Regions from separate parts of the Streptomyces sp. NPDC093586 genome, predicted to be linked through region 2. Evidence: riboswitches for the same ligand, from Rfam matches in the RefSeq annotation. Region 2 holds a riboswitch; the other holds the start of a gene.
The links. A riboswitch is a leader RNA that binds a small molecule or an ion and turns the genes downstream of it on or off. The one in region 2 is predicted to bind glycine.
Positions count from the first base shown of each region.

Region 1: linked by a shared signal. The riboswitch ahead of gcvP (aminomethyl-transferring glycine dehydrogenase) and the one ahead of gcvT (glycine cleavage system aminomethyltransferase GcvT) in region 2 are both predicted to bind glycine.

Region 1 covers NZ_JBIWJA010000063.1:9,485-13,891, reverse strand. Annotated here, with positions in the region: gene gcvP (aminomethyl-transferring glycine dehydrogenase) at 1-2,659, opposite strand, end outside; glycine riboswitch at 2,835-2,930, opposite strand; gene ACIRFH_RS35080 (PRC-barrel domain-containing protein) at 3,068-3,445, shown strand; gene ACIRFH_RS35075 (DNA polymerase IV) at 3,542-4,407, opposite strand, start outside.
Region 2 covers NZ_JBIWJA010000026.1:38,960-43,366, reverse strand. Annotated here, with positions in the region: gene ACIRFH_RS24800 (enhanced serine sensitivity protein SseB C-terminal domain-containing protein) at 1-203, opposite strand, end outside; gene ACIRFH_RS24795 (enhanced serine sensitivity protein SseB) at 371-1,174, opposite strand; gene ACIRFH_RS24790 (AAA family ATPase) at 1,256-1,921, opposite strand; glycine riboswitch at 2,101-2,195, shown strand; gene gcvT (glycine cleavage system aminomethyltransferase GcvT) at 2,357-3,475, shown strand; gene gcvH (glycine cleavage system protein GcvH) at 3,588-3,965, shown strand; gene glyA (serine hydroxymethyltransferase) at 3,980-4,407, shown strand, end outside.

The sequences.
Region 1 (4,407 bases), on a different contig from region 2:
CGACCTTCTCGATCTCCGCGCGGATGGCGATCATCGCGTCGCAGAAGCGGTCCAGCTCCGTCAGGTCCTCGGACTCGGTCGGCTCGATCATCAGCGTGCCGGCCACCGGGAAGGACATCGTCGGCGCGTGGAAGCCGTAGTCGATCAGCCGCTTGGCGACGTCGTCCACGCTCACGCCGGTCGCCTTGGTCAGCGGACGCAGGTCGACGATGCACTCGTGCGCGACCAGCCCGGCCGGCCCGGTGTACAGCACGGGGAAGTGGGGCTCGAGACGCTTGGCGATGTAGTTGGCGGACAGCACGGCCACCTGGGTGGCGCGCTTGAGGCCCTCGCCGCCCATCAGCCGGACGTACGACCAGGAGATCGGCAGGATGCCGGCCGAACCCCACGGCGCCGCCGAGATCGGTCCGACACCGGTCCGCGGACCGGCCGCGGGCTGCAGCGGGTGGTTGGGCAGGTACGGCGCGAGGTGCGACCGTACGGCCACGGGGCCGACGCCGGGGCCGCCGCCGCCGTGCGGGATGCAGAACGTCTTGTGCAGGTTCAGGTGGGAGACGTCGCCGCCGAAGTGGCCCGGCTTGGCGAGGCCGACCAGGGCGTTGAGGTTGGCGCCGTCCACGTAGACCTGGCCGCCGGCGTCGTGCACCTGGGCGCAGATGTCGGCGACGTGCTCCTCGAACACACCGTGCGTCGAGGGGTACGTGATCATCAGCACGGCCAGCTCGTCGCGGTGCTTCTCGATCTTGGCGCGCAGGTCCTCGACGTCGACCTCGCCGTCCTCGGCGGTCTTGACGACGACCACCTTCATGCCGGCCATGACCGCGCTCGCCGCGTTGGTGCCGTGTGCGGAGGACGGGATGAGACAGACGGTGCGCTGGTCGTCGCCGTTGGCGCGGTGGTAGCCGCGGACGGCGAGCAGACCGGCGAACTCGCCCTGCGAGCCCGCGTTGGGCTGCAGCGACACCTTGTCGTACCCGGTGACCTCGGCGAGCCGCTCCTCCAGCTCGCGGATGAGCGTGAGGTAGCCCTGCGCCTGCTCGGCGGGCGCGAAGGGGTGCAGCGCGCCGAACTCGGGCCAGGTGACCGGCTCCATCTCGGTGGTCGCGTTGAGCTTCATGGTGCACGAGCCCAGCGGGATCATGCCTCGGTCGAGCGCGTAGTCGCGGTCGGCGAGGCGGCGCAGGTAGCGCAGCATCGCGGTCTCGGAGCGGTGCGCGTGGAAGACCGGGTGGGTCAGGAAGTCGTCGGTGCGCAGCAGCGCCTCGGGCAGTGTGTCCTCGGCGCTCGCGTCCAGGGCCTCGATGTCGCCCTCGACGCCGAACGCGTTCCACACGCCGCCGACCTGGGCGCGCGTGGTGGTCTCGTCGCAGGCGAACGACACGTGGTCGGCGTCGACGAGGCGCAGGTTGATGCCGTTCTCACGGGCGGCGTGCACGATCTCGTCGGCCCGGCCCGGCACCCGCGCGGTGACCGTGTCGAAGTAGGAGCCGTGCACGATCTCGACGCCGCCGGCCGCGAGGCCCGCGGCGGTGACCGAGGCGTACCGGTGGGTGCGGCGCGCGATGGCCCGCAGCCCGTCCGGCCCGTGGTACACGGCGTACATGCCGGCCATGACGGCGAGCAGCACCTGGGCGGTGCAGATGTTGCTGGTCGCCTTCTCGCGGCGGATGTGCTGCTCGCGGGTCTGCAGGGCGAGGCGGTAGGCCTTGTTGCCGTCGGCGTCCACGGAGACGCCCACGAGGCGGCCGGGCAGGCTGCGCGCGAACTTCTCGTGCACGGCCATGTAGCCGGCGTGCGGCCCGCCGAAGCCCATCGGCACGCCGAAGCGCTGGGTGGTGCCGACGGCGATGTCCGCGCCCAGCTCACCGGGCGACTTCAGCAGCGTCAGCGCGAGCAGGTCGGCGGCGACGGTGACCAGCGCGCCCAGCTCGTGCGCCCGGTCGACGACCGGCTTGATGTCGCGGACGGCACCGGAGGCGCCCGGGTACTGGATCAGGACGCCGTTGATCTCCCGCTCGGCGACCTCGGCCGGGATGCCGTCGCTCAGGTCGGCGACGACGACCTCGACGCCGGTCGGCTCGGCGCGGGTCCGGATCACGGCGATGGTCTGCGGCAGCGCGTCCGCGTCGACCAGGAAGAGGCCCTTCTTGTTCCTGCCCATGCGCCGGGACAGGGCCATCGCCTCGGCGGCGGCGGTGCCCTCGTCGAGCAGCGAGGCGCCGGAGGTCGGCAGGCCGGTGAGGTCGGCGACCATGGTCTGGAAGTTCAGCAGGGCCTCCAGACGCCCCTGGGAGATCTCCGGCTGGTACGGCGTGTACGCGGTGTACCAGGCAGGGTTCTCCATGACGTTGCGCAGGATGACCGGCGGGGTGAAGGTGCCGTAGTAGCCCAGGCCGATCATGGAGTCGAGGACCTGGTTGCGGTCGGCCAGCGAGCGCAGCTCGGCCAGTACCTCGGCCTCGGAGCGGGCGCCCGGCAGGTCCAGCGCGTCGGCGTTCTTGATCACATCCGGTACCGCGGCGGCCGTCAGCTCGTCGAGCGAGCCGTAGCCGACCTGCGCGAGCATCTTGGCCCGGGCCTCGTGGTCGGGGCCGATGTGGCGCTGCTCGAAGGGTGCTGCCTGTTCGAGCTCGGAGAGCGGAATGCGAGGGGCGGTCATGAGCGGAGGCCTCCTGGTCCGACGACCTTCGAGGGGCACCACGGCGCGGGTACCCGGATGGCCTCCCCCTCTGTCATCTCGACCTGAGAGCTTCACCGGGCCGCCCGAGAGCTGCCGGTTTTCACCGTCGGTGAGAGCGGAAGCCGTCGGCCCCCGCCCTGCTTTCCAGAGTGACCTCGTCCGTGCGGTACGTGTGCCTGAGAGATTCCGGGGAGGGTTTGCTCCTTCGGCGCCTCCGATGATGTCTGGAGGACTCTCCCGCACGGGGTCAGCAGCCGTTCGCCAGCCTACCAGCGAGGGGGACGCACTGACCTTCGAGTGGCCACTCTCCCCAATGTGCCTTTTCGTAGTACTGGCGGATGATTCGCCGGATGGTTGGCTACCTGAGTGCGACCAAGTGGAGGGCCCGTGCGTACCGACATCGATCCGCGCAGTCTGATAGGCCGCAAGGCGTTCGACCGCAACGGGACCAGGATCGGCACCGTCGACGAGGTCTACCTCGACGATGCCACCGGCGTCCCCGAGTGGGCCGCCATACGCACCGGCCTGTTCAGCAGGGACGCCTTCGTACCCCTGGAGCCCAGCGAACTGGTCGACGGCACCCTGCGCGTGCCCTTCGACCGGTCCCTGATCAGGGAGGCCCCCGACTTCGGGGTAGGCCGCCACCTCTCGCCGGAACAGGAACTCCAGCTCTACCACCACTACGGCCTCGACGTGGCCGACGCTCCCCCGCTCCCGGACCACGACTTCGGCAAGCTGGCGGGCACGGGCAACGAGGAGAGCTGAGGCCCAGGCGCCGGCCGCCCGCCGGGCCGGACGTCCTTCACGCCCACCGCGGCGACTCGACGCGCCTCACGGCGGCTCGCAGCACGAGGCCCCCGCTCACGGGGTAGCCTCCGCGATCCCCCGGTCGGCGGCCTCAGCCGCCGAGGGTGCCGGGGAGTCCGCGGCTCCCTCTCCGCCGGAGGCCGCCGTCACCCCGCCCTCCCCGGGTCTTCGCGACGTGGACACGACCAGCGGCAGCGGCTCGGCCGATGTCAGCCGCGGATCGCCGATGGGAAAGGTCCGCACCCGGCCGGGCCCGGAGTACGGCGTCTCGAAGCGCACCGTGACCCGTCCCAGGCCGCTGCCCTGCACCCACCCGTGCCCGAACTCCGTGTGCCGCACGTCGTGCCCCGAGGGCCAGCGGCGCTCGACGGGCGTCTGCCGCTGCTCCTCTGCGGGTTCGTCGCCCGGCTCCTCCGCGAGCTCCTCGGCCCGTTCCCCCGCCGCCTGCGCGAACAGATCCTCCTGCGTGTAGTCGGCGAGCCCGCTGACGCCGACCCCGAGCAGCCGCACACCACCCGTGGTGTCCACCGATTCCAGCAGCCGGGCCGCCGCCTCCCGCACCACCGCCGGGTCGTCCGTGGGTCCGCGCAGGGTCTCCGAGCGCGTCAGCGTCGAGAAGTCGTACCGCCGGACCTTGAGCACGATGGTCCGGCCGGACAGCCCGGACTTGCGCAGCCGCCGCACGCACCGGTCGGCGAGCCGCCCCACCTCCGCACCGACCCGCAAACGGTCGTGGATGTCCACGTCGTACGTGTCCTCGACCGACACCGACTTGGTCTCCCGCTCGGCCACCACGGGGCGGTCGTCACGCGCGAGCGCCATCGTGTACAGGGCGTGCCCGTGCGCCTTGCCGAGCAGTCGTACCAGCTCGTCCTCGCCCGCCTCGACGAGTTCCCCGACCGTCGTGATCCCTGCCCTGC
Region 2 (4,407 bases):
TAGCCGTAGCCGTCGACCTCCATGCTCCCGTACTGGGCGTCCGGGGAGCCGGCCTGGCCGTGCCACAGCAGCATCCAGACCTGGCCGGTGGCGGGGGTGGCGAGCGCGCGCAGCAGGGCCTCGTAGGCGTCGTAGCGCCCGGGCGTCACCTGGCGCAGCATGTGCTCGACCTGCCCGGCCGCGGCGGTACCGCTCGCGCTCACCTTTTACCGACCCTTCGAGAATCGTCCCCTGTTGAGGAACCAGCTTAGGGCTCCGCCCCGAGCGGCGGCCCCGGTGTCCGCCGACGGATGCGGGGGCGCCGTGGCGTGTCGCGCCCACGCGGCTCGGCCGCGTGCCGTCACGGGCCCGCGCCCCTTGCCGGCCTCGCTCACACGTCCTTCGTGTAGAACGGCCGGACGTGATCCCTCATCCAGTCGCAGACCGGGTCCTGGGCCGCTTCCAGGAGGACCAGGTTGACCGGCCATTCGACCGGGACCGCGCCGAGGGCGCGGCCGAGGGCGTCCAGGGGGAGCGCGCGGGCGTCGCCCTCCCAGTGGGACAGTTCCACGCCGACGAACATCACCGGGTCGGCGGTCTCGACGGCGGCCAGGCAGCGGCGGGCGGTGCGGACGACGCCGACGGCGGCGAACTCGGCACGGGCCGCGGCCAGGAAGTCGACCGGGTCGTCCTGCCAGTCGGGTTCGAACAGGCGGACCCGGCCGCCGGACGCGGACCCGTCCAGCGGGGTGCGTCCGGCCCGGCACAGCTCGGCCACGGCGGCCGGCGGCAGCGGGACGCCGACCACACCGTCGGGGTTCACGGCGATGCCGACCTGCGGGGGAAGGCCGCGGGCGAACTCGACGGCGGGGGCGATGGTGTACCCCATGTGGGGGCCGGCGACCCGGCGGAGCTGCTCCTCGGAGCTGAACACCGGCACGTACGCCTGGCCTTCCATCTCCACCGTGGGCAGGTCGAGGGGGCCGGTGCCCGGGCCGCCGCCGTTGGGGAGCGGGACCCAGACGAAGCTGCGGCCGAGCACCTCGACGATCCGGCCGCCGGCGCCCGGCACGCCGAGGGAGGCGGACAGCACCTCCTCCAGCTCGTTGCCGGGCCATCCACCGTGCGGGTGGGGATGCGCCTGCGTCGGGAACCCCGGTGAGAGGTCCGCCGGGAAGTCCGCTGGGAAGTCCATCTGCCTACCGCCTGCCTGGGTACCGCTGCTGTGGCTGAAAAGGCTAACCCGTTCGGCCCCACCGGCCCACGGACCGTCACCTCAGCCGGTGAAGGCGATCCGGCGCAGCGTGTCCGCCGCCGCCCGGTCGAGGAGGACCGCCGAGGCGCAGCCGGCGGGCAGGGTGCCCTCGGAGACGGAGGCCAGCAGGCGCCCGGTCGCCGCGCGGTGCCGCAGGAAGGCGTACCGCGAGACGCCCCGGCCGCGCTCTCGCTGGCCCGCCAGGGCGTCGTCGGCGCCGACGTCGAGGAGCAGCAGGTGCAGGGCGCCGCCGCGACGGCGGGCCCCGCGGGCCAGCCAGCCGCGCACCCAGGCCTGCGTGCCGCAGTCGTGCACGACGAGGCCCTCGCCGGAGCGCAGGGCGCGGCGCAGTCCGGCGTAGTGGGCGAGGCGGACGAGGGGCCGGTAGAGGGCGTACGGGAGGAGGCGCGGCATGCGGCGGTCCCAGCGGTCGCGGGTGTCCTGGGAGTCGACGCGCAGGCCGCGCACGGTGCGCCGCATCAGGGTGGACTTGCCGCTGCCGGGCAGGCCGGTGATCACCACCACGTCGCGGGGCCCGAAGAGCAGGGCGTGCGGGCTGCGGCCGTCGCGGTCGCGCAGGTCGCGGACGACGGGTGCGGGCAGTCCGGCACACGCCTCCCCGGCCGGGGCGGGCCGCTTCGGCAGTGCGATGCCCGAGGTCGTTGCGTAAGCCGTGGTCCTGTTCACCGTGATCGTCCTCCCCTGGGGCGGTTCACGAGTTCCCGTCCCCGTCGAGTGTAAAGAGAAGGCAATACGACGGTCTCGCGTTTTCGTGCGCTTACCGCCACAAGCCGGTTACAGATCACCGTCTGCCGCGAACAGGCCCGGCGTGCGATGATGGCGGCGCCAACTGCATACCGGCCGTTTGAATCCGCGCGGGAGAGTCCCCGGCCTTGACCGGGGCGCCGAAGGAGCAAGTCCCTCCCTTGAATCTCTCAGGCCCCGTCACCGCGCGGGCGAGGCACATCTGAAAAGCGGGCCGCCGTTCGACGGCTGCCCCACCCAAGGTGCAAGTCCTGACCACCGCGCTCCGGCGGTCATGGCGAACCTCTCAGGTTCCGATGACAGATGGGGAGGATTCCCCCTCGCCCGTGCCGTCATGCCCTGGGAGACGACCGACCGATGAGCAGTACCGAACTCCGCCGTACCGCGCTGGACGCCACGCATCGCGCGCTGGGCGCGACGATGACCGACTTCGCCGGCTGGGACATGCCCCTGCGTTACGGCTCCGAGCGTGACGAGCACGTCGCGGTGCGTACCCGGGCCGGGCTCTTCGACCTCTCCCACATGGGCGAGATCACCGTGACCGGCCCGCAGGCCGCGGCCCTGCTGGACCACGCCCTGGTCGGCAACATCTCCGGCGTGAAGCCGGGCCGCGCCCGCTACACGATGATCTGCCGCGAGGACGGCGGCATCCTGGACGACCTGATCGTCTACCGGCTGGGCGACACGGAGTACATGGTGGTCGCCAACGCCTCCAACGCCCAGGTGGTGCTGGACGCGCTCACCGGGCGGGCCGCCGGCTTCGACGCCGAGGTGCGCGACGACCGCGACGCCTACGCGCTGCTGGCCGTACAGGGACCGGAGTCCCCGGGCATCCTCGCCTCGCTCACCGACGCCGACCTGGACGGCCTGAAGTACTACGCGGGCCTGCCCGGCACGGTCGCCGGCGTCCCGGCGCTCATCGCGCGCACCGGCTACACCGGCGAGGACGGTTTCGAGCTGTTCGTGAAGCCCGAGCACGCCGTGGAGCTGTGGCAGGCGCTGACCAAGGCGGGCGAGGGCGCCGGGCTGGTCCCGTGCGGCCTGTCCTGCCGGGACACGCTCCGTCTGGAGGCGGGCATGCCGCTGTACGGGCACGAGCTGACGACGGAGCTGACGCCCTTCGACGCCGGGCTCGGCCGGGTGGTGAAGTTCGAGAAGGAGGGCGACTTCGTGGGCCGCGCGGCGCTCGAGCGGGCCGCCGCCCGGGCCGAGGAGAACCCGCCCCGCGTCCTGGTCGGCCTGGTCGCCGAGGGCCGCCGGATCCCGCGCGCCGGGTACGCGGTCGTCGCCGGCGGCGAGGTGGTCGGCGAGGTCACCTCCGGCGCCCCCTCCCCCACGCTGGGCAAGCCGATCGCCATGGCGTACGTCGACGCCGCGCACGCGGCTCCCGGCACCGCCGGGGTCGGCGTGGACATCCGGGGCACCCACGAGCCGTACGAGGTCGTGGCGCTGCCTTTCTACAAGCGCCAGAAGTAGACGCCGGGCGGGCGGGGCCCTTCGTCGCCTCCGCCCGGCCCACATCGCTCACCGGCGGTCTCAGCCGTCCCCCCGTCATCAGCACTCCCCCGCGTACAGGAGAATTCAGGCCATGAGCAACCCCCAGCAGCTGCGCTACAGCAAGGAGCACGAGTGGCTGTCGGACGCCGAGGACGGCGTCTCGACGGTCGGCATCACGGAGCACGCGGCCAACGCGCTCGGTGACGTCGTCTTCGTCCAGCTCCCCGAGGTCGGCGACACCGTGTCCGCGGGCGAGACCTGCGGCGAACTGGAGTCGACCAAGTCGGTCTCCGACCTGTACTCCCCCGTCTCCGGCGAGGTCACCGAGGTCAACGAGGACGTCGTCAGCGACCCGTCGCTGGTGAACTCGGCGCCCTTCGAGGGCGGCTGGCTGTTCAAGGTGCGCGTCAGCGAGGAGCCGGGCGACCTGCTCTCCGCCGACGAGTACACCGAATTCGCCGGCGCCTGAGGAGTCACGGACCCATGTCGCTTCTGAACACCCCCCTGCACGAGCTCGACCCCGACGTCGCCGCCGCCGTCGACGCCGAGCTGCACCGCCAGCAGTCCACCCTCGAGATGATCGCCTCCGAGAACTTCGCGCCGGTCGCGGTCATGGAGGCGCAGGGCTCGGTCCTCACCAACAAGTACGCCGAGGGCTACCCCGGCCGCCGCTACTACGGCGGCTGCGAGCACGTCGACGTGATCGAGCAGATCGCCATCGACCGCGTCAAGGCGCTCTTCGGCGCCGAGCACGCCAACGTGCAGCCGCACTCCGGCGCCCAGGCCAACGCGGCGGCGATGTTCGCGCTGCTCAAGCCGGGCGACACGATCATGGGTCTGAACCTCGCCCACGGCGGGCACCTGACCCACGGCATGAAGATCAACTTCTCCGGCAAGCTCTACAACGTCGT